DNA from 3 places in the Aerococcus sp. 150760013-2 genome. Region 1 is predicted to be linked to each of the others. Evidence: riboswitches for the same ligand, from Rfam matches in the RefSeq annotation. Region 1 holds a riboswitch; each other region holds the start of a gene.
The links. Region 1 has a riboswitch for lysine ahead of ACUW85_RS01150 (ABC transporter permease subunit). Riboswitches for the same ligand answer to the same signal wherever they lie in the genome.
Positions count from the first base shown of each region.

Region 1 (11,153 bases):
ACTGACAGCATACAAAGATAAAGTGAAGGATGAAAATGTGCGTGATTTATTAAATCAAATTCGCGATAATATCGAAAGCGCGGAATAGATTTAAGAATAAGATAATACACAAAAAGCAGTTGGATTTTCCAACTGCTTTTTGTGATTTTTTGCTATTTGAAAGTATGTAGCGCCTTGCACCCTCATTCAAAATCGGGATCGAGCGACTCGCACCTTACATAGTCGAATTTAAAATGTCAGACTTCGCTGACATATCACCAAATCCTTCAATATCTTTCAGATCTCGTAGGATTGGTTACAGTACGGCTAGTCTAGGCGACATTTTTACCATCCTATTTAAAATCTTTCGTTTGCGTATCTTGTCAAGAAGGCTTTTGTTCTTTCTTGTTTCGGGGTATCGATGACCTCTTTGGCTGGACCTTGTTCGACGATGACACCTTTGTCCATGAAGACGATATTGGTTGATACGTCACGGGCGAAGGCCATTTCGTGGGTTACAACGATCATTGTTAGACCTTCTGTTGCTAATTGGGTCATTGTTTCCAATACTTCCCCAACCATTTCTGGGTCAAGGGCAGATGTAGGCTCATCGAATAGTAAGACTTCTGGGTCCATTGAAAGGGCACGGGCAATCGCGACACGCTGTTGTTGTCCACCAGATAGTTGCTCAGGGCGGGCGTCACGGTAAGGTGCCATACCGACTTTTTCAAGGTTCTTAAGGGCAACTGCTTCTGCTTCAGCCTGACTACGACCTAAGATTTTACGTTGGCCAACTGTACAGTTTTCTAGGGCTGTACAGTTTTTAAATAGGTTGAATGATTGGAATACCATACCAACTTGGGTACGGTATTTATTAATGTTCATTTTCTTCCCGTTTAAAATCGATTGGCCGTGGTATAAAATGTCGCCGCCAGTTGGTTCTTCAAGTAGGTTTAAGCAACGTAGTAGGGTAGATTTACCTGATCCAGATGAACCAATAATAGAGGTTACTTGTCCTGGGCGTACTTGGAAGTCGATATCACGTAGGACCAAGTTTTCCCCAAAACGTTTTTCTAAATGTTGTACATTTAAGATTAATTGATCTTGGTTTTGCATGTCATTTTCCTCCTATTGTTCTCTTTGACCGTTGATTACTGTATTCGTGCTAGATTCATAGACATGGTAAGTCTTTTTGCCTGCCATACGATTTTCGATAAAATTCAAGACACGAGTTGTTGTAAAAGTTAAGACAAAGTAGATAATCGCTGTAATTAGGAATGTTTGGAAGGTTAGGTAAGTTGAACCTGCAGCTGATTTCGTTACAAAGAATAACTCAGTTACTGCGATAACATTCAATACAGAAGTATCTTTAATATTGATTACAAATTCGTTACCTAAAGCAGGTAAGATTGACCGAATAGCTTGTGGCAAAACGATTGTCGTCATTGTTTGGTAGTGGTTCATACCAATGGCACGAGCGGCCTCAGTTTGGCCTTTATCCACTGAGGTAATCCCACCACGGATCACTTCGGCAAGATAAGCACCAGTATTAATCGACACAATTAGTAAGGCTGCAAACATAGTAGACATTTGGAAATTGAAGAATAGTCTTGAACCATAGAAAATCATCATAGCTTGTACCATCATTGGTGTACCACGGAAGATTTCAATGTAGGCAGCAATCACAAAGTCGAATAATTTATAGAAGAAGTAGGCAACTGGTTTTTGATCGCGACGAACGATTAATGAACGGTAGATAGCAATCAATAAACCAATGACAAATCCCATAATTGTCGAGCTTAACGCGATAAACATAGTGTTACCAGCACCAGTTAGGAATTGGGAACCGTAAGTATCCCAAATGCCCGCAACTTCAGACCAGAAACCAGCACTTTCACCGCGCTCGTTCAAGTTCACCATATCTTCCATTAATTGGTCACGGTCAGCGGTTGGAATAGTTGCTAAGGCTTGGTTCATAATGTCTGTTAATGGAGAATCTTTTCTGGTTGCAACAGCAATATCAGAAGTGACTTCACCTAAGTTAAAGCCTTGGCCCTCAGCAAACTCAACGTATGTTAAGTCAGGGTTAGCAGCTACAGCAGCCATGGCACCTGGTTTTTCAGATACATAGGCGTCAACTGAACCAGCAGTTAAAGCTGTAATCATCGTTGGGAATGAATCTAAGGCAGTGGCTTGGGTTACGTCAGTAATTTGCGGAATTAAATCATAATGGAATGTATTTAATTGACCAGTAACAGTTGTGCCAGCGAAATCTTCTAGAGATTTAGCATCTGCGTATTCACTGTCAGCCATAGTCACAAGAACGATATCTGAAGAATAGTAAGAATTTGAGAAGTCCATTTGTTGTAGACGTTCTGGTGTTGGTGACATACCGGCAATAATCACGTCTATCATGCCAGATTCAAGTGCGGGTGGTAGACCGTCCCACTCTAACTTAACAATTTCAAGTTCTAAACCTAGTGAATCAGCTAGACGTTTAGCGATTTGTACGTCATAACCGTTTGCATATTCACCGTCAGAGTTTGAAATAGGGACTGCACCGTCCGCGTCAGATGTTTGCGACCAGTTGAAGGGCGCATAGTTGGCTTCCATCCCAACTCGTAGGACGCCTTCTGTGTCTAAACCTTCAGCTAATGCTTCTTGGTCAACCTCAATTGTTGTGCCGACCTCACTCGCTTCAACAAAAGCGGATGTTGGGCCAACGATGGCAAATACGATGGTCAAAATAGCAATCAAAGCTTTTTGCCAAGTGTTACTTACTTGATGATTTTTCATAATAATACCTCCCGAAAATAATAAAAAGCCTCTACAGCAATAAATTGCAATAGAGGCTTCCCTTTGTACGCAGTTAGACTATGACTAGTCTTTCAGTCGTCACTCCTAGGATAGCGCATCACTTGGTTAAGTGACAGTCATAAACATTTTTTGTTTATGCCCAATACTTTAACTTGGGGTTAAAATATTTCGGCGAATATTCCTTTCCATACTTTCAACGCTCCCGCTCGGGTATGTACTGATAAGCTCCGCACCTCTATCTCAATATATCGTATCTCATCATACACGAAGAATAATGACTTGTCATGAAAATCTGATTAAATCTTTCATGATAGCTTAAAATCATTGCAATTTTTCTATCTTTTTTGATCATTAAAAGCAGATAGTGGCTAGGTCTAGCCATTATTCGGGATAAATGGTAAAATATCTAAGATTATGAAAGCTAGGTGGAACGAAAGTCGTTAAGACGCGACCTTTCTATTGCATCTATAAACATTTAACGCACAGTAAAAAAAGTTGGAGTGACAAATATGTCGAATGAAGAAAAAAACAGAGTAATAGCGAAATTGGGCTATCACAAATTCACCATCAAGAGTCATAAAACAAGTGAACATATTCAACAAGTGAGCCGTGATATCAACCAATTACTTGCTGATATCAGTAAAAAGAATCCCAATATGTCAATGGAAGAGATGGCTTTATTAGTAGCGTTAAACATCCAATCTGATAATGTGGATTTACAAGCACAAATGGCTGTAAAATCTAAAGAAAATGCCGATTTAATGGTCCGTGTAAAATCAATGGAGCAAACCATGGGCACGTTGGTGAAAGAAATTGCTGAAATAGAAAAAGAAAAGATGCGTGAAGCACAAGAAAAAACGCAACCGCAAACACCATCAAAAGCCAAGACGAACCAGGGACATGCTAAGGCGCTAGCTAAAAGACCAGCGCAAACAAAAGCAAGTGGAAAACAAACACTGACACAGGCTGACCTAGATAAAGAAATTCCTGAAATTAGCCAACCAAGTTTGAAGTCTAGTGTGAACACAGCCTCAAAACAATTGGGTCGTTTGCGTCAAACACCAAGATCATAGGCTATTGATAGAAAATATGGATACCAACGGGAGGAAAGCATGACAAGTTTTTTGATTTTATTATTTTTTACACTTAGTATAGGCGTTGGTGTCTATCGAGGGGCTATACTGCAAGGCATTCATTCTATAGGCCTATTAGTCGCGTATTTGTTTGCCGTTTTGTTCTATCAAAATCTAGTTGACCTTGTAACCTTATGGGTGCCTTATGTAGGTTTTGATATTGAAAATACCTTTGTCTATTATCCAGTAGCTTTATTACAAAATATGGATATCATTTACTTTAGATTAGTTGCCTTGTTAGCAATTATCTTGCTTGTCTGGATTGTTACTAAATTAATTGCTTTTGGCTTAAGAGACTTAAAATTTAAAGAAATGGATATTCAATGGAACGGCATTTTGGGCGGCCTATTTGGCTTCTTCTCAGCTTGGTTCTGGTCATTCTTTATTTTGATGTTTATGTCAGTTTTAACCTTTGAAGGGGTGCAAACAGCCTTATCCAATTCTTCAGTCGCCGACTTCATTATCTTGAATACCCCAATTTTATCTGGTCAAGTATTCAATATCCTACTACAAGGACTAGGCAACTTACCATTTTAACAACGTGCAAATATATGCCTTTGCGCACTGCGCAATTATGGCAATTCATATGGCTGTGATAATTGATCACGGCCTATTTCCTACTTAAGACGCCTTTTATATTCATTACTGATAACAATCGAAGGAGGACACATTTTGAATCCTAAAATATTTCAAACCTTAGAATTTGAGAAAATACAACAACAAGTAGCAAAAGAAACCCGAACTGAAATCGGAAAAATCCAAGCTTTAAATTTAAAACCCAGTGCAGAAGCGGAAGAAATCGAGCAAGCCTTACAAAGTGTTGACGATTTAAAACGCTTGTTTGAATTAGACAAACGGATCCCAGTCAGCCAACTAATCAACGTAAAACCATTCTTAAAACGATTGGATATTGGTGCCGACTTAAACGGGAAAGAATTGGCTGCAGTAGGCCGGGTCTTACGGGCATCTGGTGAAGTTTCTACCTTCTTTAGCAAACTAAAAGAAGCAAAAGTAGAATTAATGCAATTGTATGAAATTGCAGATGACTTTATTGACATGCGGGATTTGATGCGTAAGATGCAAAATGCAATTGCAGATGATGGGTCAGTTTATGACAATGCCTCGTCAACTTTACATGGCTTAAGACAAGGAATCAAACGCGAAGAAGCGGGTATCCGTGTCAAACTAGACCAAATAATCCGGTCTAATAAGGCTTCTTATTTAAGTGAGGCCATCATCACCATCCGGAACAACCGCTTTGTAATTCCGGTTAAACAAGAATACCGTAACGCTTTTGGTGGGGTAGTTCATGACCAATCGTCATCAGGACAAACATTGTACATTGAACCGCAAACAGTTTTAGATGCAAATAACCACTTGCGGTCCCTGCAAGTCCAAGAAGACGAGGAGATTAGACGGATTTTCCAAGAGTTATCTACAGAATTAGCCCCTTATACCAGTGAAATTGCTGAAAACAATCAACGTCTTGGGGATATAGACTTGATTCAAGCTAAATTCTTCTATGCCCGTGAAATTGGGGCCAACCGACCGATTTTAGCAAATGGATCTGAACGCATTGACCTAAAAGAGGCGAGACATCCTTTATTAGACCGCAAAACAGTTGTCGCTAACGATATTCATTTTAGCCATGAATATAATATGATCGTCATTACCGGGCCAAACACCGGTGGTAAAACCATTACCTTGAAAACAGTCGGTCTACTGCAATTAATGGCTCAATCAGGCTTATATATTACTGCCAAGGCAGATTCTCGGGTAGAAATCTTCAAAGAAATATTTGCGGATATTGGTGACGAGCAGTCCATTGAACAAAGTTTATCCACCTTCTCAGGACATATGACGAATATTATCCGTATTGTTGAGGCTGCAGATGAACATTCGCTAGTTTTAATCGATGAGTTGGGTTCTGGTACCGACCCTCAAGAAGGGGCAGCCATCGCCATCGCGGTACTAAACCGTTTTGCCTTCCTAAACGCCCGCGTATTGGCCACTACCCACTATCCGGAACTGAAAACGTACGCTTACGACCATCCTGGGGCCATTAATGCCTCGATGGAATTTAACGAAATCACCTTGGAACCAACCTATCAATTGCTGATTGGGGTGCCAGGTCGCTCTAACGCCTTTGATATCTCCCAACGACTAGGTTTACCAGTTGAAATGGTGGATGAAGCACGTTCTTATATCCAGGAAGATAGCCAAAATCTCAACGAAATGTTGCTTGATTTAGAAGCCCAACGTCACGAATACGAAGACTTATCAGCCGAAGCCGCCAAAGACTTAGCCGATGCTGAAAATCTTTTAAATGATTTGAAAAAGGCACAAGCTAGACTAGAAGCCGACAAACAAACCTATATGAACCGGGCCCGTAAAGAAGCCAATCAATTGGTAGAAGACACCAAGGCAAAAGCCGATGCCATTCTGGCGGAGATCCGGGAGTGGCAAATCAACCATCCAACCATTGGTAATATCAAAGAACATGAGATGATTGATCGTCAAAGCGCCTTGTCTAACTTAACGCAAGAGGAACAGCTAAAGAAAAACAAAATCCTTCAAAAAGCCAAGAAAAATAAAGAGCGAAAAGCCAGCTTTGAAGTGGGCGATGAAGTGAATGTTCTAACCTACGGGCAACGTGGTACCTTGGTTGAGAAACGTGAAAAGGACTGGGTTGTTCAGATGGGTATGCTGAAGATGGAAGTGGCTGAAAAAGATTTAACTTTAGTTGATGAGAAACCGAAGAAAGAGAAAAATCATCGGGCTGGACTCAAAGCAAGTAAGGCTAAATCAGTCAATACGAGTCTAGATTTACGTGGTGAACGGTATGAGGAAGCCATGATTCGACTAAACAATTTTATCGATTCGGCCTTATTAGCCGGGCATGGTCAGGTCACCATTATCCATGGTCACGGCACAGGTGCCTTAAGACTGGGTGTTCAAAAGGCCTTGAAGAACCATCCACGGGTTGAATCCTTTGAATTCGCACCTTATAACATGGGTGGTAATGGGGCGACAATCGCTAAATTTAAAGGCTAAATTGGTAAAAAGCAGATAAATGTTCAAATTGGTCAGACAATGCTATAATGATGAAGAATAAAAATGAGAGGGGTAATATAAATGGTTAAAGCTATTACAGATGCAGAATTTAAAAATGAGACTGAAGAAGGCGTTGTATTAATTGACTTTTGGGCTACTTGGTGTGGTCCTTGTCGTATGCAATCACCAATCGTTGAAACTTTAGATGATGAAATGGGTGACCAAGTTAAGTTCACCAAAATGGATGTGGATGATAATCCAGAAACAGCACGTGAATTTGGTATTATGTCCATCCCAACATTAATGATCAAGAAAGACGGTCAAGTTGTTGAGCAATTAGTTGGTTATACGCCAAAAGAAAATCTAGAGCAAGTATTAAACCAATACTTATAATCTAAAATAAAGAAAGCGGCCGGGAAAATTCTCGACCGCTTTCTTTATTTGCTTAAGTCTATTGTTACAGGGCAAACTTTACTCATCAGTCCTATTTGACGAAGAGCCCTATTTTCAAATTTACTCGACCAATTTACGGCCTTCGTTGCCTCTTTCGATATTTTCTAAGATGTCTTGGTTTAAGAAGCCATCGTCGTATTGTTTACGCCAGTCCATAAAGCCTTCATCTAACCCGCGAATAAGGACTTCTGCGGTACCGATATTGGTTGCTAGTGGGATGTTATACACGTCACATAAACGGATCAGGGCAGTCACATCTGGTTCGTGGGGCATAGCTGCTAATGGATCACGCATAAAGATAACTAAGTCCATGGCGTTTTGTGAGATAGCCGCACCGACTTGTTGGTCACCACCAAGTGGGCCTGATTTAAAGCGGTGAACGTCTAAACCAGTGGCTTCGATAATACGTAAACCAGTTGTCCCTGTAGCAAATAATTCATGTTTTTCAAGAATGAACTTGTAGGCAGTTGCAAAGGACACCATCATATCTTTTTTTGAATCATGGGCAATAAGAGCAATTTTCATATAGCATATCCTCCAGTTCGTATCGGCAATTTGATTTTCAAACGAGACATTGACCTTTTTCATTAAATTACGTTTAATAATTGCGAATGGGTGAAGTGAATCGTCTTCTTCTGTTATAATTGTATCATAGATTTTAAATTGTTCATTGCGATTTTTGAACGATTTGTTTGACGGAGGAGGTTAACATGAACAGACCTATCGGATTCTTAGATTCTGGTGTAGGTGGCTTAACGGTAGTGAAAGAAGCTATGCGACAATTGCCCAATGAATCGATTATCTATATTGGTGACAATGCACGTTGTCCTTATGGGCCAAGAAGTGTAGAAGAAATAGCGACTTTTACTAATCAAATGGTCGATTTTCTTTTAACCAAAGATATTAAATTATTGGTCATTGCCTGTAATACAGCGACTGCGGTTGCCTTGGATGAAATTAAACAGCGGTTGTCTATTCCAGTTATCGGGGTGATTCAACCGGGTGCAAGAGCAGCCAATAAATACACAAAAAATGGCAAAATTGGTGTTTTAGGTACTGAAGGGACCATTAAAAGTGGCATGTACCTTGAAAATTTACTACAAAAAAATAAAGACTTGAACATGACTTCATTAGCTTGTCCAGCCCTTGTCCCACTGGTAGAAAGCCAACAATATGCCACACCTTTAGCCAAAAAGGTGATAGCGGAAACTTTAGCACCAATTAAAAATAAGGGGTTGGATACTGTTATTCTAGGTTGTACCCACTATCCTTTACTGAGAGATACCATTCAAAAAACCTTGGGACATACGGTCAAACTTGTTGATTCTGGCCAAGAAACCATTTCAGACGTATCCATCCTTTTGGATTACAACGACATTGCCAAATTGTCGGATGATCCATCACCAAGAGTGACTGAATTTTACACCACCGGCTCACCAGAACTATTTAAGGAGATTGCGGACGACTGGTTGGATCAACCAATTGAAGTAGACCGTGTCACTATCGAAACACTTGAAGCAATTCAAAAACAGATGAAAGAAGGCTAACATTTATATGAAGCAAGTAATGATCGCTACAGCCAACCAAGGTAAAGCCAAGGAATTCAAGCAATTATTTGATAAATACGGAATTGAAGTTAAAACCTTGCTAGATTTTCCTGACTATCCAGATATTCCAGAAACTGGGACTACTTTCATTGAAAATGCGACGATTAAAGCCACAACAGCCGCGAAAGACTTGCACATTCCAGTCATAGCGGACGATTCTGGTCTAGCCATTGACGCATTAGACGGAGCACCTGGCGTTTATTCAGCCCGTTACGCAGGCCCTGAGAAGTCAGATGCCAATAACCGGAAAAAGGCCTTAACCGAGCTTGCTGACGTACCTGACGCAGATAGAGGCGCGACTTTCCATACCTATCTAGTCGTTTCTGACGCACAAGGTCAAGTCATCAACCACTACCACGGCACTTTATCGGGTGTCATCTTACGTGAAGAGCGCGGGGAAAATGGCTTTGGCTATGATCCAATTTTTTACGTACCAAGTGAAGGGTTAACCACAGCTGAAATGTCAGCAGAAAAAAAAGATTCTTTAAGTCACCGAGGCAATGCCTTACGATTACTAGCCAAAGATTTACAAAGTGGGGAGTTGAACTTATATGAAGATTCTAATCACAAGTGATAACCACGGCGACCATGAAGCGCTGGTCAACCTAGTCTTAAAAGCAGGGGATGACATTGATTTATTTATCCACTGTGGTGACTCTGAGTTATCAGAAGACGATACCATTTGGGGAATTTTCCATACCGTAAGAGGGAACACTGACTATGGCAACTACAAGGACGCCATTAGTTTAAATACCCCTGAAGGGAAAATTGTTGTGACCCACGGCCATTTATATGGGGTAAAACAAAACTTGAAGAAATTGGTTGCCTTAGCGAAAGAAAATCAAGCGGATGTCATCATGTACGGCCATACTCATGTCATGGATGACCAAGAAATCGACGGGATTAAAATTATTAACCCAGGTTCAATCCGCATTCCAAAAGGTAACTACCCATACCCATCATTTGCTATTTTAGACTGGCAAGGTGACAATAAAGAAGTCACTTTCTACAATGCAGACTGGGAAATTATTACAGAAGTAGGTTAAAAATACAAAAAGAAACCGCACGGTCAAGTCCTGGTTTGGACACCAATCGTGCGGTTTTTGTATATGTGATTGTAATGATTATAGTTCTGCTCCTGAGTCATAAACAGGTTGTTTGTAGCCATTGCGTACAAGTAGGGCTGTAAGTTGTTCATAGTAGTGTGAACGAACTGCCATCTTATCGCTATCTCTAGTATTGAATACTACACGGTAGAATAAGCGGCCGACAGCGTCACGTTGGTAACCCCAAACTTCTGGTTCACCTAAAACCCGGTCATCAGAAGAAGCTAATGATAAACCATCTTTAATAACAGATTCGAATGAACCTAAATCAGAGTTTGGATCAATGTACAAGTCTACGTACATATGACGAGTGGTATTAGAAGAGTTGGTTACATTTTCGATGTTACGGTTAGGGACAAAGTGCCTTGAACCGTCATCTCCAGATAGAATAGTTGTCCGGATACCCGTTGAAATAATGGTACCTGATAAACCAGCGATTGTAACATAGTCTCCAACAGCAAATTGGTGTTCTAAAAGAATGAAAAAACCATTGACCACGTCAGTGATAAAGCCTTGTGCACCAAGACCTAAGGCTAGGGAAGCAACCCCGGCACCGGCTACTAGTGTGGCTACTGGTAAACCTAGAATGGCTAGAATAGAGTAACCTAATAGGAAATAGTAAGTATATTGAACAACGTTTTCCACTAATTTATGGATGGTTTTGCTCCGTTGGATAGACCCAACGTTGCGGTTTTCAATACGTTTAGCGTCCCGCTCAAAGTATACGTCAACAATACGGTCGACAATCTTTTTGACAACCCAAAAGATTAAAGCGGTGATTACCAGTTCAAAAATGGTAGAAATTAAGCTTGAGAGTAGACTGGCATAATCAATTGATTCGATATAAGTGCGCCACCATTGTCTAATTTGATCCAAATAAATCATCCTTTCAGCATTATCCTTATTCTTCATGGTATCGAATGATGAAATTATTGTAAAGCAATTTGCAAAAGGGTTAACCAATATTTAAGCTGTTGGATTTTTAAGCTTAAAATAAGTGCCTT
Region 1 is NZ_JBSEYI010000001.1:238,822-249,974, reverse strand. Features, by position in the region: gene ACUW85_RS01160 (CHAD domain-containing protein) at 1-88, shown strand, start outside; gene ACUW85_RS01155 (amino acid ABC transporter ATP-binding protein) at 337-1,095, opposite strand; gene ACUW85_RS01150 (ABC transporter permease subunit) at 1,108-2,775, opposite strand; lysine riboswitch at 2,879-3,042, opposite strand; gene ACUW85_RS01145 (cell division protein ZapA) at 3,306-3,869, shown strand; gene ACUW85_RS01140 (CvpA family protein) at 3,909-4,466, shown strand; gene ACUW85_RS01135 (endonuclease MutS2) at 4,602-6,983, shown strand; gene trxA (thioredoxin) at 7,065-7,376, shown strand; gene mgsA (methylglyoxal synthase) at 7,497-7,961, opposite strand; gene racE (glutamate racemase) at 8,147-8,983, shown strand; gene ACUW85_RS01115 (XTP/dITP diphosphatase) at 8,991-9,617, shown strand; gene ACUW85_RS01110 (YfcE family phosphodiesterase) at 9,595-10,089, shown strand; gene ACUW85_RS01105 (mechanosensitive ion channel family protein) at 10,168-11,034, opposite strand.

Region 2 (11,153 bases), 170 kb from region 1:
AAAGGGAGAGCTTTAGCGCCAAGACTACAAGGTGCCCTGCAAACTGGTCTAACCGCAGACTGCCTAGACCTATCTATCAATGATAAGGGGCAGTTGCTACAGATTAAACCCTCATACGGGGACAACTTGATGTGTACAATTCTAACACCAACCCGTCGTCCACAAATGGCCACAGTACGGCCAAATGTCTTTAACACTCTCCCCTTTGACAATACCCGTCAAGGTGCTATTATAGACATAACAATTGCCTTAGAACGGCCTTATACCTACCAAGTATTGGAACGAATTCCAGGCCAACCACAAACGAATCAAATCACTGAGGCAGATAAGGTTGTTGCTGTTGGCCGCGGGATGAAGATGCAAGACAATTTAGTCTATACTGAAAAAGTAGCCGACCTACTTGGCGCAAAAGTTGGTGCTACCCGCCCCCTAGCAGAGAACGGCTGGTACACACATGACGAGCAAATAGGTCAAAGTGGGGTCACTATCCAACCGCAATTACTCTTGAATTTCGGGATTGCGGGCGCCATCCAATATACTGTCGGGATGAATCAGGCAAAATTTGTATTTTCTGTAAATAAGGACCCGAAAGCCGCTATCTTTAAAGAATCAGATGTCGGGTATGTCGGCGATGCGGTTGCTTTTGCCAAAGCTTTAGCTAAACAAGTAGAAAGTAAATAACAATGAGGTGAAAATATGTTAGCCCAGGATAAAATCAATGATCTAAGACAATTTGACCTATTCAAGGAGCTTGATTGTCAAACGCTCGAACAAATTGTCCCTTATTTTACTAAACGCTTGTACAAACGAAATGAAGTGGTCTACGCAACCAATACAGAAGCCCGCTATTTTCTCTTTGTATTAACTGGTAAAGTAAAGATCTTTAGATTATCAGAGTTGGGAAACGAACAAATCATCCGGATGATTGCACCGATGGAATTTACTGGTGAACTAGCCCTATTTGAAGGTATCCGCAAGGCGCATGCCGTAGCCATGGTAAAAAGTGAAATTTACCTGATTGAAAACCAACAATTTAAACAACTGCTGGTGGACTACCCGCAATTATCCCTTAAGATGATTGAAGCTCTGTCTCAGCGCCTACACGCTTCAGAAGAGCAATCCATGTTGTTATCTACTTGCACCGCAAAAGACCGGTTATTCAATTTCATTTGTAAGGAAGCCGAGTTGGTGAATGGCCACCAAATCTTCTATCACGAGGAAACGAAGCGGTTTTTAGCAGGATTTTTAGGCATGTCATCTGAAACACTTAGCCGGTCCCTGCATCAATTAGCTGATGAAGGCAAGATTAAAGAACGGCATAACCATCAGATTGAAGTCTTTTGTTGAGAAGTATTGAGTTAAATTCAACTTCATAAACGTCTATAAGCATCGAACCTTCACTTTAGTTGGAAAGGTTCGATGCTTTTTGCAAGTAGATACTATTCGCTACTTCAGCAGTTTGTTGTTCAGCACCTGAAACATAACCAATTTATGTTAGTAAAACATCGGCTAAGAGACCAGCAATCGCTTGACCTACTTTGCGTGTAAATGAGTAAACTGAGTAGATTGTACCATCTCTACGTGTACCACGTTTGATGTAGAAGTCATCAATAACGTCTGTTACGTAAGCGTACATTGATATAGTGTAGTAACCCATAACTATACCCGCAACGATAAGTAAGATGGCAAATACTAATGGATTTTGAATGCTTAATACGAAAGCAAGGACATAGATGAAGCCTGCACCGATTAGTGCGAATGATCCAGCTTCTTTTTTACCAAATTTTTTCGTAATTGAACTTACAAATGATGCGATTAATAAGGCACTTAAAGTCATACCTGCAGTGGCAATTGTTGCTAAAAATAGGGCAAAATAAAAAAGAGTAAGTGAGCTGTGACACTCAATTACCCTTTTCTTCTATAGTGATTTCGATTTATCGTTTCACATTATTGATTGGCTTTACCATTTTCGTAGAATAACACTTGCTCATCTGCTGGTACCATTGACCCACCAGTTGCCCATGCAATATGGGTCATGTTAGCTACTTTATCTGTTAAGTTCTTGTGACGCAGATAGTTTTGCCCCGCTTCAGTAGTGAAGAGTCTTTGTGGACCAACTAATCCTGCTGTGGCTGCTGGCTCTACAAAAATATCTTCTACATCTTTCAGTGCTGTTAACAGACGATTTGACTCTTTGTCAGTCAATGTATAACCACCATCAAAGATACCTGACATTAATTTAGCCACGATTTGAGAGGTTCTAGGTACTGCTAGACCGTCCATAACGGTTAAGCCATCAATCCCAAAGTCATAGACTGAAATATCTGCAAATTTCTTAGAGATTAACCCTAGTAACATAGATGGTACATGAGTTGGTTGAGCAAAGAAGCAGTGAACATGATCCCCGTAAATTTGTTTCAAACCATAAGTAATACCACCTGGACTACCACCCACACCACATGGTAGATACACCATAAGTGGATGGTCTTCATCGACAACGATTCCTTGATCAGCTAACTGTTTTTCTAGTCTTGACGCTGCAGTTGTATAACCTAAGAACAATTGAATTGAATGTTCGTCATCAATAAAGTAAGCATAGGGATCTGATTGAGCTGATTGACGCCCTTGGTCTACGGCTTCTGTGAAGTTGGTCTTATGTTCGATCACTTGGACACCGTGGCTTCTTAGGTAGTCTTTCTTCCATTGCTTGGCTTCGTGGGACATATGAACTTGGACATTGAAACCAATTTTGGCAGACATCACACCTGAAGAAATCCCCAAGTTACCTGTAGTTCCAACAACTACAGTGTACTGTTTAAAGAAATCTTGGAATGTCTTAGTCGCAAATTTCGAATAGTCATCGTCATAACCTGATAATAATTTCTCTTCAAAGGCTAATGCTTCAGCATGATGCAAGACTTCATAAATAGCCCCTCGAGCCTTAATAGTACCGGCAATCGGTAATAAGTCATCCCGTTTTAGGAACATTTGGCCAGGAAATGAAAAATCATAAGTGGTTTCTAACGCAGTCTTGAATTTGTCAATGTCAGAGATTGGCGATTCAATCAGACCATCTAAAGCCACCGTATCTTCGAAGACTGCTTTGATAAATGGTGCAAATCGTTTTAATCGTGCCTCTGCGTCTTTAATCTCTAGGACTGACACATCCAGCTGCCCTTTTAGGTTCTTGAAAGGTACATGGCTATCATTCTCCCAAAAAACGGGCTTACGGTCACGAATATCACCTAATGTTCTTTGATTCACCTGTTCTCTTGTTTCAGATATAGATTCTGTTGACATATCTATCCACCCTTCATATTATTTATTTTTTATAATGCACATTTTTCAACTCAAAAATTATAACGATTTTTTCCGCGTTCGTCAATAAATTCAGATAGTGTAGACAATCCCCATTTGCAATTGCTTTTGATTTGGTCCTTACTTATAATGGATTAGACGAAGTAGTAATGTTTAAATCAATATTATGAAAAATAAATATCTTAGATAAAGTGGATTGTTCGGACAAACTAGCCAGTATATTGACCTAGTCGTCATCCGCCTCCCGATATAAAATTCTAGACTTACAAAAATTACAAAATTAAATGACCCATTAAAGGAGAAAGACATGTTAGAAAAAGAACGTACAGAGATTGACCGCCTTGACCGAGAAATCGTGAAATTATTTGAGGAAAGAACGAAAATGGTTGAGCAGGTAGCTGAAGTTAAGCTAGCCAACAATAAAGACATTTTAGATGCTGGTCGTGAAGCGTTAGTCATTGAGAAAGTTCAAGGCTACTTAGAAAACCCTGAACTAAAAGAAGAATTAGCTGATTTATATACTGAAATCATGCGTATATCTCGCGGTCATCAGGAGCATTGGATGGCTCAACAAGAAGAAAAATAACCGCTATGAATCAATAAAGCAAATATAAATGTTTGCATTGAAAAAATCGTCCGGGTTTCCCCAGGTGATTTTTTCTATTTCCTATACTTTTCGATTGGCAAATTCTGTTCGGATCTCAGCTAGTAGTTCTGGTTTGCTAATAACATCAATACCAGTACGCGCCAATGTTTCAACAACTTTCATCATCATGTCATAGGCAAATGGTGTTTGGGTACAGTCTCTAAATTCAGGTGTGTGCCCGATAACACGCTTGCCATTTGTGATTGAATAGTAAGAATGGATTGAAGGGACTACATGACTGACGTCACCCATATCAATTGACCCATTTTCCCCTAATTTCTCGGGAACCATTTCAATACCTAATTCACTTGCATTTTCGTTGTAAACTGCAGATAAAGTCTCGTTAGTAATCATATCCCTGTAGATATTTTCAAAGTCTGTGTGCTTCATAGTACAACCACTTGCAAGTGCTGCGGCCTTAGCACAGTTGATGATTTTCTCCGATAAAACTTCCATATAAGGCGTATCCAAGGCGCGGACATAGAATTCAGCGCGTGTGTATTCAGGGATCACGTTGGCTGCGTCTCCACCGTGGGTAATAATCCCATGTACACGAGCAGATGACCGCATTTCTTGGCGGAGACTATTGATATTATTAAATAGGTTTAACATAGCGTCTAGGGCGTTAATCCCTTCTTCTGGCGCTTCTGCAGCATGGGCCGGTTTACCGAAAAATTCAAAAGCAATTGGGTGGATAGCCATTGAAGTGCCAGACATAGTATTTTCATCTGAAGGATGGGTACACATAGCCACATCTACGTCGTCAAATACGCCTGAATTAGCCATATCTACCTTAGTTCCAGTTGTTTCTTCAGCGGGCGTTCCTAAAACAATCACTCGGCCGCCAGTCTGGTTGATTACCTTAGATAAGGCGATACCAGCACCAGTGTCTACAGTCCCAAGCATATTATGGCCACAGCCATGCCCAATTGACGGTAAGGCGTCGTACTCAGACAAGTAAGCAATTGTTGGGCCAGGTTGACCTGAATCAAAAGTCGCTCTAAAGGCCGTATCAAAGCCAGCATACGGGGTTTCAACAGTAAAACCATGTTTTTCAAGCAATGCAATATGGGCTTTTGACGATTTAAATTCTTGATGGCCTAGTTCTGGATTAGCAAAAATATAATCGCTCAATCCTCTTAAGTCTGTTTCTAGGGCGTTAACTTCTTGATGTAATGTTTCTTTTACAGTCATAAAATTTACTCTTCCTTTCTAGAATGGCCCGTAGCCTACAAAATGGGCGAAGATTAAAAATGCCAATCCAATTAAAATATAAATGGTTAGTAATGGCATAAACCATTTAAACCATTTGTTATATGGAATTTTAGCCAGTGATAATTCAGCCATCAGGACACCGGATGTTGGAATAATGGCATCCATGAAACCTGAACCTAATTGGAAAGCAAGTACAGCTGTTTGTCTTGTGACATCTAGTGAGTCTGCAATTGGTAACATGATTGGCATCGTTGCTGCTGCTTGTCCTGAACCAGATGGGATAAAGAAGTTGATCAAGATTTGAATCACGTACATACCAACTGAACCTAGAATAGCTGGGAAAATGTTCACTACTTGTACAAGATAGTAAATAATTGTATCTAAAATCATCCCATTTTCCATGACTACTAAAATACCGCGGGCAAATACAATAGCAAGTACTGAGAACATCATTTCACCGGCCCCAGCAACGAAGGTGTCGGCTATTTTGCCAGTTGAAAGACCCCCAATTAAGGCGGAAACAACTGCCATTGTAAAGAACATCGCGCCTAATTCATCAATAAACCAGCCAATTTGGAATACACCATAAATCATTATAGAAAAACCAACAAGTAAAGCTATTGAAATCCATTTGTGGCGTGATGAAAATGCTGGTAGTTCCTGTTCATTTAAATCGATATAGTCAGCTTGCGCTTTATCCGCAGCTTCTAAATCAGCAACGTCGCTTTTGCTTGGATCAGCTTTGACTTTTTTCGCATAACGCATAATAAAAATCGTTGTCACTGCCCAAAGAACAATGAATAAGGCGATACGTAAGCCAACACCTGAGAATAATGGTAATTCGGCTAAGGCTTGGGCAACACCTACTGAGAATGGGTTCATAAAACCGGCATTAAAGCCCACTGCAGCCCCAAGAATTAAAACGGCAATCCCTGTCATGGCGTCGTAGCCTAAAGCTCTAGCTAGTGCTATACCGATTGGGATGAAGAGGATAATTTCCTCTGATAAACCTAAAGTGGCACCACCTAAACCAGTCACAAAAACAAGAATAGGAATGAAGACTTCCTCGCGTCCTTTTAAGGCACGGACTAAACGACCCATTAAGGCTTCCAGAATGCCTGTTTCGTTAATTAATTTGAATGATCCACCTGTGATAAAGAGGAAGAATACGATAGATCCTACCTCAATAAAAGCTTGCGGTAAGGCCAGAATCAACTGGAAGGGATTTTGTGGGCTAGAATCAATAAAATGGAAAGAATCTGGTACTAAAACAGTTCGATCATCAACCAGCATTCGTTCAAACTCCCCTGCTGGAATAACCCAGGTTAAGACCATCATGATGACCATGATTGAAAATAAAAGTACTAATGCATTCGGCATTTGTAACTTTTTTGGAAAAAGTTTTGACTTCATAAAAAAGCTCCTTTTAAAAATTTGAATAAAAAAATACCAAGGCAAGCAAAAGCTCGACTTGGTATTGGTTGAATACAGAAATCACTTTTGCCCGCAAAATAGAAAGCGCTCCTGGAAGGAATTGGGCATTCCTTTTTGGCAGTGATGCATTTTTTTAATACACCCCCAACAGTAAGTTATACTGTTTCGGCTAATAACCCTTTCTCCAAATGGATACTGATGTGATTAGCGGCCTCTTTCTATTTCGCATTTATTCATTTAAGTCTAATCTTATGAAATAAAAGGTACAATGTCAAGAAATTTTACAATCGATGTTATATGCTATTGTGCGTTCATGAGAAAAATTGGTTAAACTAAGTCAAAAAACTATAAATCGTATATTTCATTTAATTGCGCAATATCATAGGTTGGCATTACTGGATCTTTTACTTCTTTCCTTTTTGGGTTATACCAAATGGTGTCGATTCCAGCATTAATACCTCCTTGAATATCTGACGTAAGCGAATCCCCAATAATGGCTGTTTCTTCTTTATTAAAACACGGTATTCTTGAAAATACTGTATTAAAGAAATTTATACTAGGCTTTTGCGCATTCAGTTCCTCAGATATGAACACATCTTTAAAGTACGGGATCAAACCAGATTTTTGTAAACGATAAGATTGCGTTTCAGCAATACCATTTGTAACGATATATAAATTTGCCTGTTTAGAAAGTGAATTCACTAGTTCCAAACTATTTTCAATAGGTTTTATACCTTCTTTTAGATACTGCCGATAATTTCTTTCCATTTCAACACTATCCACTTCAATGCCTAGTTGATTGAAGAAAATACCAAATCTACCATTTACAACTTGTTCTGAGGTTAAAATCCCTTGTTCGAATTGGCGCCAGCGACTTTGATTCATGGTATTATACATTTTCTCAGTTTCCTCATTATAAGGAATATCCATAGCCTCAAATAAAGATTTCAATGCACCCTTTTGCGCATCTTGGAAATCTAATAAGGTATCATCTACATCAAATAATAAGTTTTTATACTTCATATTTACCTCTTTTTATTATCCTAAAACCAAAGTATCATCCTGAGCACTCAGGAATAAGTGCCTTTTAAGATGATTTGTTTCAACCAATTTTCAGCTAGCGGTAGCCATTGTGCGGCAGTTTTATTGATTTGAACTGGATATAAAGCTGAAGATTCGTTAGCTACTGACAAACCATGTGGCCCTTTTTGAAAGATATGCATTTCAAAAGGTATTTCATTTTCTTCTAAAGCCAAGGCAAATGAAATTGAGTCGCGCACATTCACCACTTGATCTTCTCTTGTTGCCCAGATGAAAGTTGGTGGTGTATCAGCGTTCACTGTTGAAGGAATAGAATATTTTACAACTTCTTCAGCAGTTGGTTGCGGTTTACCGAAGCAAGCTAGAGAAATAGCAGTCGCATATGCTTGCACATTTGGATCAGGGTTCTGTACATTTTTACCAAAATAGTAGGCAATATCTGTTAAGGCATATGAAGAAATATTAAAGGCTGGCTTCAATTGGTCGCCTGTTAAACTGGTAGCGTCTTGGATAACTGGTTGGCTCCACAAGTTGCCGTACATACCTGTATTATGCCCACCTGCAGAGAAACCGATTAACCCAATTTGGTCTGTATTGACTTGCCATTCGCTTGCATGTTTGTGGATGATTTCAAATGTTTTGGCTGTTTCTTGTAAAGCATGTGGGAAAACCACATCTTCTTTCACTGGAAATTGGCCCTCAGCAAGGGTTTGGTCGGTCGTTTTGCCTTGACCATAAACAGAATACCGTAGGACAAAAGCGTTAAATCCCATTGAATTAAAGGCCATCGCTACTGGCTCAGCCTCACGGTCAGAACAATACATGTATGAACCACCTGGGCAAATAATAATAGCTGGTCTCGTTCTCGTATCATCACTGGTCGTGAAAGGATCTAACAGATAAGTCGTTAACGTCACATCGTCTCGGTCTTCGTATAATTTAATTACTTCACTCCGCATATTGGGCCTCCTAGTATTTTATTTATACCATTATAACATTGTGTATTAAGGTGTGACAAAAGTCGTGTAGGATCGACTTTTGGGAAGTGTCAGAAAATCCTGACTTTTGGAACCTGATATGATAAAAAGGGTTGTGACAATACCGTCACAACCCCCTCATTAAAATATTGATTAACGTTCTGTAACTAATTCAGAAACAGCGATTGATTCTTTGTCAGCTGCAGGTGCTTCAATTGAACCGAATGGCATTTCAGCAACTAGTTCCCAAGCTTCAGGTAAATCTAACAATTCACGAATTGCTGCGTCAAATCCTTGCTCGTAGCCAATGTTGAAATGTTGTAAGTTTGCACCTAAACCTAATTCAGTTAATACTAACCAAGCTGTTAATTGCGCATTTGCTGATTCGTGGTTTTTGTAAACTGAACGACGTTCTGGGTTACCAGGGATACCTGCTTCAACAGCGTCACGGTCTTCGAAGAATAAGATTGTACCAACTGCTTCACGCGCACCATCCATGATTGGTTTCATGTAGTTTAATGTACCTGCGTCTAATACTTCTGTTTGTACACCTTTAATCAAGTCCCAAAGTTGTTGGTTTTTTTCACCAGAAACGACAACAACACGTACACCTTGTGAGTTAAATGCACTTGGTACAGTTGGAATCACTTCGTTTAAAGCAGCAGTTACATCTGAAGCAGTCACATCAGTGTTAGCACCGATAGCGTAGTGAGAACGACGTTTAGTTAATAAATCTTTAAAAGCTGACATAAATTAAATACTCCTCTTAATTTCAAATTTTTTAAATAACAAGTTCCAATTAGAACTATTTATAGTCTACATGCTTACTTTTTAAAAGTCAATTATCAAGTTCATCAATGTGCAATCTTCTACTTTTAAGTTATCAAAAGACTATATTCGGTACGCTTTTGGTACCATATCAGAACAATTTAGATAACGTACTCATTGGCCCCAATGTATTCTTTTAGGAATTGTTTGGTTCTCTCTTCTTTTGGATTAGTGAAGATTTCATCCGGCCGTCCTGATTCAACGACCACCCCATCGTTCATAAAGACAACCCGGTCCGCCACTTTGCGGGCAAAATTCATTTCGTGCGTCACGATAACTAGTGTTGTGTGCCCTTTTGCCAGGTGTTCGATGGTTTCAAGCACCTCATTCACTAATTCTGGGTCTAAGGCAGACGTTGGCTCATCTAGTAGAATTGCTTTAGGTTGTACAGCAAGTGCCCGGGCGATACTTACCCGTTGTTGTTGCCCACCTGATAAAGTCACAGGGTATTGGTTTTTTTGTTTCGACAAGCCCACTTGTTTCAATAATTTTTCACCAAATTCAGCAGCTTCGTCTTTTTTCATGACCTTATTTGAAATTAAAGATAAAGTAACGTTCTCTAAAACTGTCTTATTTCTGAACAAATTATAGTGTTGGAATACCATGGCAGTTTGCTGTCTTAAGGCAAAGGCATCTTGCTTCTTGATATCCGGTGCTATGACTTTAACCCCGTTAATTTCAATGGTTCCTGATTCTGGTGATTCCAGTAAGTTTAAACTCCGCAAAAAGGTCGATTTTCCTGAACCTGACGGCCCGATAATTGCGACAACTTCTCCTTCGTTCACTTGAAAGTCAATCCCCTTCAATACAGTGTTATCGCCAAATTTTTTCACTAATTTTTCAACTGTAATCATATTGGTACTCCTTTCCTAGCTGCGTTTGTAAGGTACAGCTATCTTGCGTTCTAGTTTGCCTTGTAACCATGAAATGATCACGATGATTACCCAGTAAATGAAACCAACTACAACATAGGTTTCAAAATACAGCATTGATGATGAAGCAATCAATTTCGCTGAAGCAAAGACTTCGGTTACCCCTAAGGTAAAGACAATTGACGATCCTTTAACTAGAGAAATAAAGACATTTAAAGTACCCGGTACAGCATTCACAACTGCTTGTGGGATGACTACAGTTTGGTAAATTTTCCAAGGTTTCATCCCTACTGATAAGCCAGCTTCAATTTGTCCGCTATCTACAGAATCTAGGGCTGCACGGAAGATTTCCGCTAAATAAGAAGCTTCTTTAAAAGATAAACCGATAATCGCTGCACTCATTGCAGACAAGTTAGACATAGATGGGAATAATTGTGGGAGTCCAAAGTAGATAATAAATAATTGCACAACTGTTGGTACCCCGCGGAATACAGAAATATATGCCGCTGACATACTTGAGATAATTTTATTTTTGCTACGGCGGCCAAAGGCTACGATTAAACCAATCACCACAGCGAAAAACATAGAGACAAACGCTAGAACAAGCGTTGTAGGTATATAGCTAGCAACTTCTGGTAAGATTTCTAGCATGTATAGAAAATCCATATTCATTCACTTCCTTTTTGTAAATCCTTTTCATTCTTGTTGCCTATATCAGGCACTATCCTGTTTTCCAAATATGGAGAATTATATAAGGTTTTTTTGCAAATAAACAGTGATGTGCTTTTTATTGCTCAATCGTTTTCGGTCGAATTCAACAAA
Region 2 is NZ_JBSEYI010000001.1:69,790-80,942, reverse strand. Features, by position in the region: gene ACUW85_RS00395 (electron transfer flavoprotein subunit alpha/FixB family protein) at 1-681, shown strand, start outside; gene ACUW85_RS00390 (Crp/Fnr family transcriptional regulator) at 697-1,347, shown strand; gene ACUW85_RS00385 (MFS transporter) at 1,490-1,852, opposite strand; gene ACUW85_RS00380 (D-serine ammonia-lyase) at 1,948-3,300, opposite strand; gene ACUW85_RS00375 (chorismate mutase) at 3,626-3,904, shown strand; gene ACUW85_RS00370 (M20 family metallopeptidase) at 3,986-5,158, opposite strand; gene ACUW85_RS00365 (YfcC family protein) at 5,177-6,592, opposite strand; lysine riboswitch at 6,688-6,838, opposite strand; gene ACUW85_RS00360 (YjjG family noncanonical pyrimidine nucleotidase) at 6,959-7,636, opposite strand; gene ACUW85_RS00355 (alpha/beta hydrolase) at 7,684-8,613, opposite strand; gene ACUW85_RS00350 (nitroreductase family protein) at 8,785-9,381, opposite strand; gene ACUW85_RS00345 (amino acid ABC transporter ATP-binding protein) at 9,561-10,313, opposite strand; gene ACUW85_RS00340 (amino acid ABC transporter permease) at 10,329-10,997, opposite strand; gene ACUW85_RS00335 (ABC transporter substrate-binding protein) at 11,079-11,153, opposite strand, start outside.
Region 2: linked by a shared signal. The riboswitch ahead of ACUW85_RS00365 (YfcC family protein) and the one ahead of ACUW85_RS01150 (ABC transporter permease subunit) in region 1 are both predicted to bind lysine.

Region 3 (11,153 bases), on a different contig from region 1:
GGCGGTTTAGGTATTTTAATTACGATTCAAACCAACCTTCTAGTTAAGAATCCACAAGGGGTTATTGGTGGTAGCGCCACTTTCCTTGTCATTGTCTTCAATATTCCAGCGGACAATCAATATGTATATGCGCTACTTCGGGTATTAGATACCTTCTTGGGTGCCATTGTCGCTGTTGGAATCGAGTACATTCTTCCAAGAGACCGAGTTGTTCCTTGGATCCTTATTTACAATAGCCATGTACCGAAGTTTCTACAAATTTCTACTTCTGAAGACGTTTAACTGACCACTAAGGTTACCTTAGGGTTGAACTAACTTAGCTTTTCCTTAAGTTAGAGACCCTTCTTTCGAGTTTTCACCCACACGTGGTATAATAAATGAGAAGTGAAATGCGCGATATTAACGCCCTTTCCTATCTATTTCGATCAATCCATGTGATTAAAGAGAGGTTTAAACTATGACCATTAGTTATCATCGCCCTAGTAAGGCCAGCGTGTCTCTAGATGCGATTATTCATAATTATTTCGCTATTAAAAAGCATATCGGTAATAAAGCTGTCATGGCAGTTGTTAAGGCTGACGCCTATGGTTTAGGTGCCGTCAAAATAGCTGACGCCCTCCAATCTCGCGGTGCGGACGGTTTTGCGGTCGCAGTTGCGGATGAAGCGTTAGAACTAAGAGACGCTGGGATTATTGCCCCTATCATGATTTTAGGTTTGACTGATCCAGACGATGCTTGGCTTTTAGCTAATTTAGAAATTGGTGTGACAGTCTCTAGCTTGGACTATTTAAAATACGCCAAGAAACACGATAAAGACTTTTCTCGCCTTCATCGATTGAATGTCCACCTTAAAGTGGATTCTGGGATGGGGCGGATTGGCGTGCGATCTGCTGAAAAAGCGCAAAAAATCATTGATTACATTGCCAAACATCCGAAGAAATTTAAGTTGGCTTCAGTCTTTACCCACTATGCAACCGCTGATTCCTTCACTGACCATGGTAAGGACAAGGTTCAAGCCCAATCTGACTTTTTTGAAGGTTTGCTTGGTCAATTGGACTACTCAGCATTAGGGTACACCCCCCTTTTCCATCAATCAAACTCTGCCTTAAGCCTTTGGTACCCGGAAAAAACTTTGGATGCTGCGCGACTTGGCCTGGGCTTATACGGATCCATTCCAAGTATGGAAGATGTGGCGTCACCTGTTGATTTCAAGCAAGCATTGACTTTGGAGACGGAAATTATCTACGTCAAACAAATGCATGCGGGCGATACGATTTCCTACGGGGCTGAGTATGTGGCCGGTGCGGATGAATGGGTGGCTACCTTACCGATTGGCTACGCGGACGGCTGGCAAAGAAGTTATTTGGGCTTGGATGCCATTGTTGACGGCGAGCGGTGCCCGAGTGTGGGCCGGATCTGTATGGACCAGATGATTATTCGCCTACCCCATGAGATGCCTGTTGGCGCTAAGGTGACTTTAATCGGGACAAATGGCGGCCAAACTGTTGATGTAGTGGACGTTGCTAGTCATGCTGGAACGATTGCCCATGAAGTCTTGACGAATTTAGGCCAACGATTGCCCAGAGAATATACCTCTAATAAGAAAAAGAAAATGAAATAACGCTTTCGAAATCTAATAGTTTTTTCATTTAATCCTTGCCTTTAGTGGATAGTCATGTTAATTTTAAACTAACGATTATACAAATAGAAAGTATAGATATAGAGGATGCGCAACCAATCAGTAGCCGATGGTGAAAGGTGGTTGTGCCGAAATGCAGATTTTCTGTGTTGGGGGTAATACCTAAAAGGGTTATCCCTGTCAAACCTTAATGCCCATTAAGGTGAGGAGCGCTTGTCTTATGCTAGGGATTAAAAACTGTTAGGGTTATTGAATGCTATCAGTATTTTTTGACACGTTTTCCTAGGTAGACATAGAGTGATGCTCTTGTCTGCCTTTTTTTATACTCAAGCTATCTGATCGTTTTTTCATAAAGACAATTACAAAGTGCGAACAATATAGGAGGATTCTCATGACAATTTTTAAAGGTTCTGCGGTAGCCATCGTTACCCCTTACGATAATTCATTAGAACAAAATATCAATTACGATGTGTTTGCGGAGTTGATTGAATTTCAAATTAAAAATGGTACAGATGCCATTGTCGTTGCCGGAACAACTGGTGAAGCTTCAACACAAACTGACGAAGAACAAGTTGAATTAGTAAAATTCTGTGTGGAAAAAGTCAATGGCCGTGTGCCCGTGATTGCTGGTGCTGGGTCTAATGATACTGCCCACGGAATCCAATTAACGAAAGACTGTGTAGCCGCAGGTGCAGATGCTATTCTTTCTGTAACGCCTTATTATTTAAAAACGAGCCAAGCTGGTTTATTGGCGCATTATAGTGCCATTGCAGATGCTGTAAAAACGACGCCTATTATCTTATATGATGTACCAGGACGTACAGGTATGTCTATTGCACCAAAAACATTGGCGGAACTTAAAAATATCGAAAACATTGTCGCGATTAAAGATGCAACTGGTGATTTAGCCAATGCAGTGGATGCGCGTTACCACGTTGGTCCTGATTTTGATGTGTACTCTGGAAACGACGATACGGTTATTCCATTAATGAGTTTGGGTGGCCAAGGGGTGATTTCTGTTTTGGCTAACATTGCACCAAAACAAGTACATGAAATGACTCATTATGCCTTAAATGGCGACTTTAAAAAAGCGGCTGAAATTCAAACGACTTTTAAACCGTTAATCGACATTTTATTCAGTGAACCAAATCCAATTCCAATCAAAAAAGCTATGTCTATGCTTGGTTTCGATACAGGTTCAGTGCGTCTACCACTAGTCCCTGCCCAAGAGGAAACAGTGGCTGCACTAGAAGCTGAAATGAAACGATTGAATTTGCTATAGTCTTTTCAATTTTGAAGTAAATTGTGGTATATTAAAGGGTGTGTACCTTATGAGTGCACGCTCTTTCTTTTATTGCAGCTGATAAGTGATAGATTGAATATGTAAAATAGGAGTTTTGATTTATGCCAACTGGAACACCTCCATTTCGAATCAAACTAAAAAAAGTTGATCAGCAAATGGTTGACATTTATAATCGTTCTTCTTTCCATCGAAACGAACTCTTGATTCCCCTTAGACCCTTCTCTATTGAGTTAGCCGACAAGAAAATTGACGTCTCTGTTCGTCAAATTGTTGTCTTACCTGAACCGATTATGAGACGGTTAATCTTACCGGAAAAAGACTGTGATCCTCACGTTGACGACCACAAACCAACAGAAGAAAAAATATATGCCTATATTTTATCCCTAGGCGAACCTTACTTAGATGCCATTGCCAATGATTTTGTGGAAACGCCTGAAGTTAAACACATTTTTGATGAACCCCATGTCTTCAGTTTCTCTTTCGTCACTTGGCAACATCTACTACAAACTTTGATTCAATTACAGTTGGAATTGAAACGACCTGAAGATAACATTCAAAAGAAAATGATCTTTAGTATTGTATCGACCATATTCCTTGAATTGTGTCGACTTTCTTCTGCTTCAAACCAAAACCGATTAGAGATGTCTGAAAGAGAAATTTTAGCCTACGAAATTAAACATTTTATTGTTGATTCCTACCGAAAAGACCTAACCCTTCAAGACATCGCAGACAAGTTCGACATTTCAACGTCAACTGTCAACCGAGTATTTCAGCCTTACTTCCATTCAACCATTTACCAATTCATCTTGGACTTGCGGTTGGGCTATGCCTATACCCTGATTGAAAATGGTTTGTCTATCACGGAGTCATGGCAAAAAGCTGGCTTTAATGATTATAGTAACTTCTATAGAGCCTTTATTAAGCATTATCATATTAGACCGCATCAGGTACCAAAAAAAGGAGACTCATAAGAATCTCTTTTTTTTGATTATAGATTTATTGATTTATTGATTTCAGTCGTCGGCTGTCTCTTTACCTATCATAGCCTTAAAAGCAGTGGCACCACCCTCAGTCCAGGATCGGACAAAATAGTGCTGAATCATGCTACTTGCAACAAGTTTTTTCATACATCAAACAAAAAGTTCACGGTACTTGCCCTAATCTGGGTTAAGTACCGTGAGCTTTTTTTGTATACAGTCATTGCAATTTTGCTAATAATCTACTCTTCTACTATTCCTAATTTTTCGAAAATGTCCTCTACTTTTTGGATATGGTAGTGGTAGTCAAATGCATCATCAATAGCTGCTTGATCAAGGTGACTAGTGATTTCTTCATTGGCTTCTACAAGCCCTTTAAAGTGCTTGCCTTCGTCCCAAGCGATTGCAGTTAGAGGTTGTACTAAGTCGTAGGCTGCTTCACGTGATAAGCCTGCATCAACCAATTTTAGCAATACACGTTGTGAGTAGATTAAACCGTGAGTAGCATCCATGTTGCGTTTCATATTTTCAGGGAATACGGTTAGTTTTTCCATGATGTTTGCGAAACGATGTAACATGTAATCTACTAAGATTGTTGTATCTGGTAGGATAATGCGTTCAGCCGATGAATGAGAGATATCTCTTTCATGCCATAAGGTCACGTTTTCATAAGCAGTCATGATATGACCACGAACGACACGGGCTAATCCAGCCATGTTTTCTGAACCGATTGGGTTACGCTTATGTGGCATTGCGCTTGAACCTTTTTGCCCTTTTGCAAAGAATTCTTCCACTTCACGTGTTTCCGATTTTTGTAGTGAACGGACCTCGGTCGCAATATTTTCAATCATTGTAGCGATTAAAGCGAGTGATGAAATATATTCAGCGTGTAGGTCACGTGGTAGGATTTGCGTTGAAATCTCTTGTGCGTTAATGCCTAAGTGTTCACATACATAAGTTTCAATAAATGGCGGTACATTGGCGTAAGTACCTACTGCACCAGAAATTTTACCTGCTTCAACACCGCGAGCAGCCGCTTCAAAACGTTGGATATTTCGTTTACATTCTGAATACCAACGCGCTACTTTCAAACCAAAAGTCGTTGGTTCAGCGTGAACACCGTGGGTACGGCCCATTGTAACAGTGTATTTATGTTCAATCGCACGCGCTTTTAACACTTGCAAGAATCGGTCTAAGTCTTTACGAATTAAATCATTTGCTTGTTTTAATTGGTAACCTTGAGCTGTATCCACAACATCAGTAGACGTTAAGCCATAATGCACCCATTTACGTTCTTCGCCCAATGATTCAGACACGTTACGGGTAAAGGCAACCACATCATGACGGGTTTCTTTTTCAATTTCTTCCACTCGTTTTGCATCAAAAGTGGCCTTTTCACGAATGGCTTGCGCATCCTCTTTAGGGACTTCACCTAAGGCCGCCCATGCCTCTGTTGCAAGAATTTCAACTTCCAACCAAGATGCATATTTATTTTCTTGTGACCAGATTTGCCCCATTTCAGGACGGGTATATCTAGGTATCATAACATTCTCCTTTATTGCACGCGCTCAATTTTTGTATGCAACAATTATATCACAAGCCAGCTTTCTGGCAGTGATTATTTTTCGAAAAAAAAGACGAGTCCCGCTACTGAATTGTAATTGGTCTCGTCTCTGTAATTTTTATGGCTTAATGATGGTGGTGGTCGTGATCATGGTCCAATTCTTCCATCAATAAATCAGGATGGTCAGCTTCTAGTTGGTCTAAAACTGCCGTCACTTGCGGGTCAACGTTTCCTAAGATATCTTCATAAATGGCTAAATATTCATAGGCCGCTTCATATTGGTCGTGCTCGTTAAAGCGGAATGCGGCTTCTTTTAAAGCTGTTAACATATCCACTGATGGGTAGTCGTTTAAGCCCAGATCATCAAGGAAGGCTTCTTGTTCCTTACCTTCAAGAATTGCTGGCCACTCGCGGTCTAATTCTTCTAAGACCTCCAAACCTGCTCTGGCATTGTCATTTTCATTCCACATAAGGGAAATATGGTATAACGTATAAGCTTTTTCAAAGTCTTCTTTACGGTAGTAGAAGTCCCCGATTAAAGCAAAACCATAAGCTAGGTCCTCTACTCTAAGTGAGTAACTCAAGCCATTAAGAATGGTTGGGTAAGACATCCCATACTGTTCCATTTCTTGGTATAGTTCCGCTAAGGCGTAGATGGTATCTACATCATAGGGATTCCATAATAAGGCTTGTTGGTATGAGTCAATCGCTTCACGCCATTTATTCGCTTTAATTTGCACTTTGGCATACTCCACATACATACCCGCATAATCGCGCGTAGTTGGTGATAATTCTAAACCTGTATCATTATTATAGATAAATTGGAAAAGGTCTAGTTCATCATAAATACTTAAATTTTTAATATTTTTCTTTGGTGTGAATCGGTCGAAATCGTCTTCCATCCGGCGAATGTATAATGACATTTCAAAATTAGCACGGACTGGGTCGACTGCCGTAATGTTGCGAATGCGTTTGACGAATTCGGCATCATCTTGCATTTTAATTTCAGCAATCATTTGATTGTAATCTGTTGATTGATTCGGGAATTTCTCTGTCATCACTTCATTGAAGGCTTTAATAAAAGCTTCATCGCTGGTGTGTTTGTGGTTATCTCTTAAAATTTTAGAGATAACTTGAATGCAGTAGCTGTAATCATCAGTTGGCACAGCTTGAATTCTTTGTATAAGTTTTTCTTGGTCCTTATCCATAAGCTCGTCTCCTAAAGCAATAAATTTCAGCATAAAATAAGTTCTTCATTACACCAAAATTTATTGTACTGTTTTTTTTGTGCTATTGAAACCAAAAAGCCTTTAAAATACTCTTTCATTTTTGCTTTTAAAGTTGCGCAGTGTTAAAAATTGTATTTTTCCTGACTGTTGTAAAATACTGTATTGCATGAGATTAAAACTGGCATTGGTTATCAAAGGCCTCATCTTCCCTTAAATTATAACATATATTACAGGATTTTTACGGCACAATCCCTTTCTTAAAATTAAATTATAAAAAGCCTTGAAACCGCTTGTAGAAGTTTAGTACACTATAGACATAAGTTAAATATTGCAAAGTATAATTATATTAAGAAAGTTAAATTAGAAGGTGAAATCTTGGAAGCATTAGCGGTTAATACATTTCAGAAACATTTCTCTCTTAGCTATCATGATGAGCGTCGCACCATGATGCGTAAGTCCTATAACAATCAGGAACAATTAAACCTTAATGAAATGGATCTTGCAGAATATTCTAGAATTACTACTAGTATGCATTATCATGACCATCTTGAAATTCTATTCTACTTAGGCAATCAATGTCAGTTTATCGTAAATGATACCAGTTACACACTCTACAATGGTGATATTATGATCATTCCACCTAACGTTCCGCATTTAATGTCTAGTGAAGAAGGCATTAATAATACCCGTTATATCTGTATGGTGCCTGAGAATTTGATTCATCAATATGCTATGGTAAATGATAATATTTTTGAAGATATTATTTGCTTTTATAATGAACCGGGTCATTACCGTTTAGATAAAGAAAATCTAGATAAGACAATTACTCATTTAAATAAAATTCTTACTCATGGTGATGAAGAAGTAGAAGATACTACCTTCGTAACTGCTTTTTACCTATACCATTCATTGATGAATGTCTACCATGCGAAGAAAATCCCGTCTATGTCTGGTGATTATAAAGATGACAAGCACTTTAGTCACATCATCTACTATATCGACCAGCACTTTAAAGAATCTGACTTACAATTAGACCGGATTACACAAGTATTTGATATTTCGCCCTATTATTTATCAAAATTATTCCGTAAAGAAATGAACCAAAATTTCCACGAATATTTGATTGAGAAACGTGCCAACTATGCTGCACAATTAATCAATCATATGAGCACCAACAAAATGTCCTTACAAGACGTATCCAACGCATCCGGATTCGGTGACTATTCTACTTTCTACCGTTCATTCAAGAAAGTATTCAACACCTCTCCGAAGAAGTATGCACAACAAAGTACACAGTCTATTCTATAGTGGTTTAAGAGACGAAATAGCAGAAGCACGATACCCTAGAATTTCCATGGACATCGTGCTTCTTTTTTTATCATATTTTATTCAGGTTTATCATCTTCACCATTTCTTCGAAAATCTGAAATATCGTGAATATCCCCAGAATTTAAATGGTTATCCTCTTCACTATCAATATTTTCATCTGCTTCATCAGCTTTACTGTATGATGGTTCAGCCTCAGGCATATCCAGATTATAGCGGTCATGGATATTTTGTGAAAACTCTTCATAAGAAATAACTTTAACAAACGAATCTGGGGTAAAGCGTGGTCGATATGCCTCCGGGAAATCATCAAATTCTGACATTGAGAATAAGAAGCTTTCTCTTTGTTCTGGTGTTAGCGTAGTAAAATAAGCTAATGGAATCATATCGTCCGTTAAACGTTTGTTTCGTAGGCGTTTAATAAAATGCACAATATTATTTAAATCATGGTAATAGGCAAAATATAGGGCTGACTGCCGTCCTTCAATTGGTGTTTGTGCATAGTTGATGAGTAAGGTTAATAAGGCTTGTTTTTCGAGTTCATTTCTTGCCTCAAAACCTTCATAAGTTGTACGAATCATGTATGGTTGGTCTAAAGCTACTTCAGCCAGTTTGGAATCATCATCGTAAATTTTTAATATACGATGCTTCGACCCATCCTTGTATTCTTTGCTAGCTACATAATAGTTTTCAATAAATCCTAAATTAATCAACTTTGAATATAGTTCATCTGTTCTCACACTAGCCCTCCGTTCGTATTGCTATCATTCTTATGATATATACCTTAATTATACATGATTATTGGAACAAAAAGGCTAATTGTTGATACTAGAATTTTTTCCTTTCAAAGCACGCGCTCTTAGTTTAGCAATTCGAGACTGTTTTCTCCTCACTTCAAAAGAGAATCCGCGCCCAGTCACTTCAGATACTGGCGACACATACATAAAAGCATTCGCATCCATTTCAGTTACTTGGTTTTTCAACCGTAATAATTCTTCACGGTCAACAACTGTAGTAATCACCGCACGTGATTTCTTAGTGTATCCACCCTTAGCCGTATAGATTGTTGTCGCACGGGCCAATTCTATCAAAATAAAATCGTTGATTTCCCCAGCAATTTCTGACGTAATATTCACGTTGTATCTTGCAGAACCACCAGTGATTACGCGGTCAACAACGACATTGGCCAGTAGGACCCCGATTGTGGCATACAATCCACGTTCAATCCCAAATACCAGCATATTCGCAAGCAAGATAGTCATATCGGAAATCATGACCCCTGTCGCAAAGGTGACAGGTAGGTACATGTTCATTATCTTGGCAATAATATCTACCCCACCAGTTGTAGCACCGGCATTAAAAACTAAGCCGACACCAGCTGAAAGGAGGACTTGCCCCAAAATCAAGTTGACCAAGGGATCATCAGCAACTGCCCCTGTAACTGGTACAAACCGTTCGAATAAGGCATAAAAGCCTGAATAGAGGATGACAGAATACAGGGTTGTCCCACCAAACTCCTTACCAATCACCATAATCCCAATGACCAGTAAGACTATATTAATGGCAAAAAGGATCACTGAATAAGGTAGCGGAATAAATGGTGCCAATACCTGCGCCATACCTCCAGTACCCCCACCAACAAGGGAATCAGGTACTAAGAAGAAATACAAACCAATGGTCATGCTTAAAGTCCCCAAAGTGATGATGAATAATTGCTGAATATCTATAGCTGCTAATACTTTTTTCAATTTAATACCTCTCTTTTTTGTCCAATCTAATACACAAAATATAACAAAATACCCCTGGGCAATCAATCAGTGACCCTCATTGTTTACATTACAAATTAAAGCTTGTGATAAAAGTTGACAAAGTGACAATTTCAAATTAAAATACCATTAAATTTATCAATCGAAAATATACGAATAGATGAATAAGAATTAAATCCGAGAGGGATGAGAAAATGGCTGAAACAACAGCAACTGCAAAAGTTATTGTAAATGATTTAAAGAAAAGCTTCGGTAAAAATGAGGTCCTTAAAGGGATCGACTTAACCATTAACCAAGGTGAGGTAGTTTGTATCATCGGACCATCAGGGTCTGGTAAATCAACATTCTTACGTTGTTTAAACCGCTTAGAAGACATTAACGGTGGTGAAGTTTTAGTAGATGGCACAAATATTGCCGACAAATCTATTGATATTAATAAAGCACGTCAAAATATCGGCATGGTGTTCCAACACTTTAACCTATTCCCACATTTAAGCGTTTTAGAGAATATTACCCTTGCCCCGACTGAATTAGGTAAGACACAAAAAGATGCCAGCAAAGAACAAGCTTTGTCTTTATTAGAGCAAGTAGGCTTAGCGGATAAAGCAGAAGCTTTTCCAAACTCTTTATCTGGTGGACAAAAACAACGTGTGGCTATCGCCCGCGCTTTAGCAATGAATCCTGACATCATGTTGTTTGATGAACCAACATCAGCACTTGACCCAGAGATGGTTGGTGACGTATTAAACGTAATGAAAGACCTTGCTAAAGAAGGTATGACCATGGTCGTTGTAACACATGAGATGGGCTTTGCCCGTGAAGTAGCTGACCGCGTAATCTTCATGGACGGCGGATACGTTGTCGAAGAAGGTAAACCTGAAGACATCTTCAGTAACCCACAACACAACCGTACAAAAGAATTCTTAGACAAAGTTTTATAATAAATAACGACAGAAAAAGGTATGTGATGTTTTCTATCACATACCTTTTTCTTTATTCACTTCAAATTCTATCTTACAGCACCATACAAGGCTTTGTCCGAAATACCTGAATTATTGGCTAAAGCTGCTTTTCGTAGCCCTTCATATTCGAAGTTTAAGGCTAAAGCCAGTTGTCTGTCAGCTTCATTTCGACTATCTTGATCAAAAGACAAACGGTTCATTTGCACTTCTTTAAACAAGAAATGCACAATATTTTCTAAAGCTTCCTTCGCCAAACCTTGGTCTTTATAGGCTTGACCCATACAGAAGGTTAAGTCTGCTGCCTGGGTGTCTTTATGCACTTCAGTCACTACGATTTCTCCTACCGCTTCTCCAGAAGATTTGTCTTCCACACACCATCTGTAGGTT
Region 3 is NZ_JBSEYI010000005.1:70,649-81,801, forward strand. Features, by position in the region: gene ACUW85_RS03775 (FUSC family protein) at 1-282, shown strand, start outside; gene alr (alanine racemase) at 458-1,621, shown strand; lysine riboswitch at 1,713-1,861, shown strand; gene dapA (4-hydroxy-tetrahydrodipicolinate synthase) at 2,031-2,921, shown strand; gene ACUW85_RS03790 (helix-turn-helix transcriptional regulator) at 3,044-3,913, shown strand; gene purB (adenylosuccinate lyase) at 4,162-5,463, opposite strand; gene ACUW85_RS03800 (tetratricopeptide repeat protein) at 5,609-6,691, opposite strand; gene ACUW85_RS03805 (AraC family transcriptional regulator) at 7,088-8,020, shown strand; gene ACUW85_RS03810 (hypothetical protein) at 8,098-8,778, opposite strand; gene ACUW85_RS03815 (YitT family protein) at 8,854-9,786, opposite strand; gene ACUW85_RS03820 (amino acid ABC transporter ATP-binding protein) at 9,999-10,745, shown strand; gene ACUW85_RS03825 (GNAT family N-acetyltransferase) at 10,814-11,153, opposite strand, start outside.
Region 3: linked by a shared signal. The riboswitch ahead of dapA (4-hydroxy-tetrahydrodipicolinate synthase) and the one ahead of ACUW85_RS01150 (ABC transporter permease subunit) in region 1 are both predicted to bind lysine.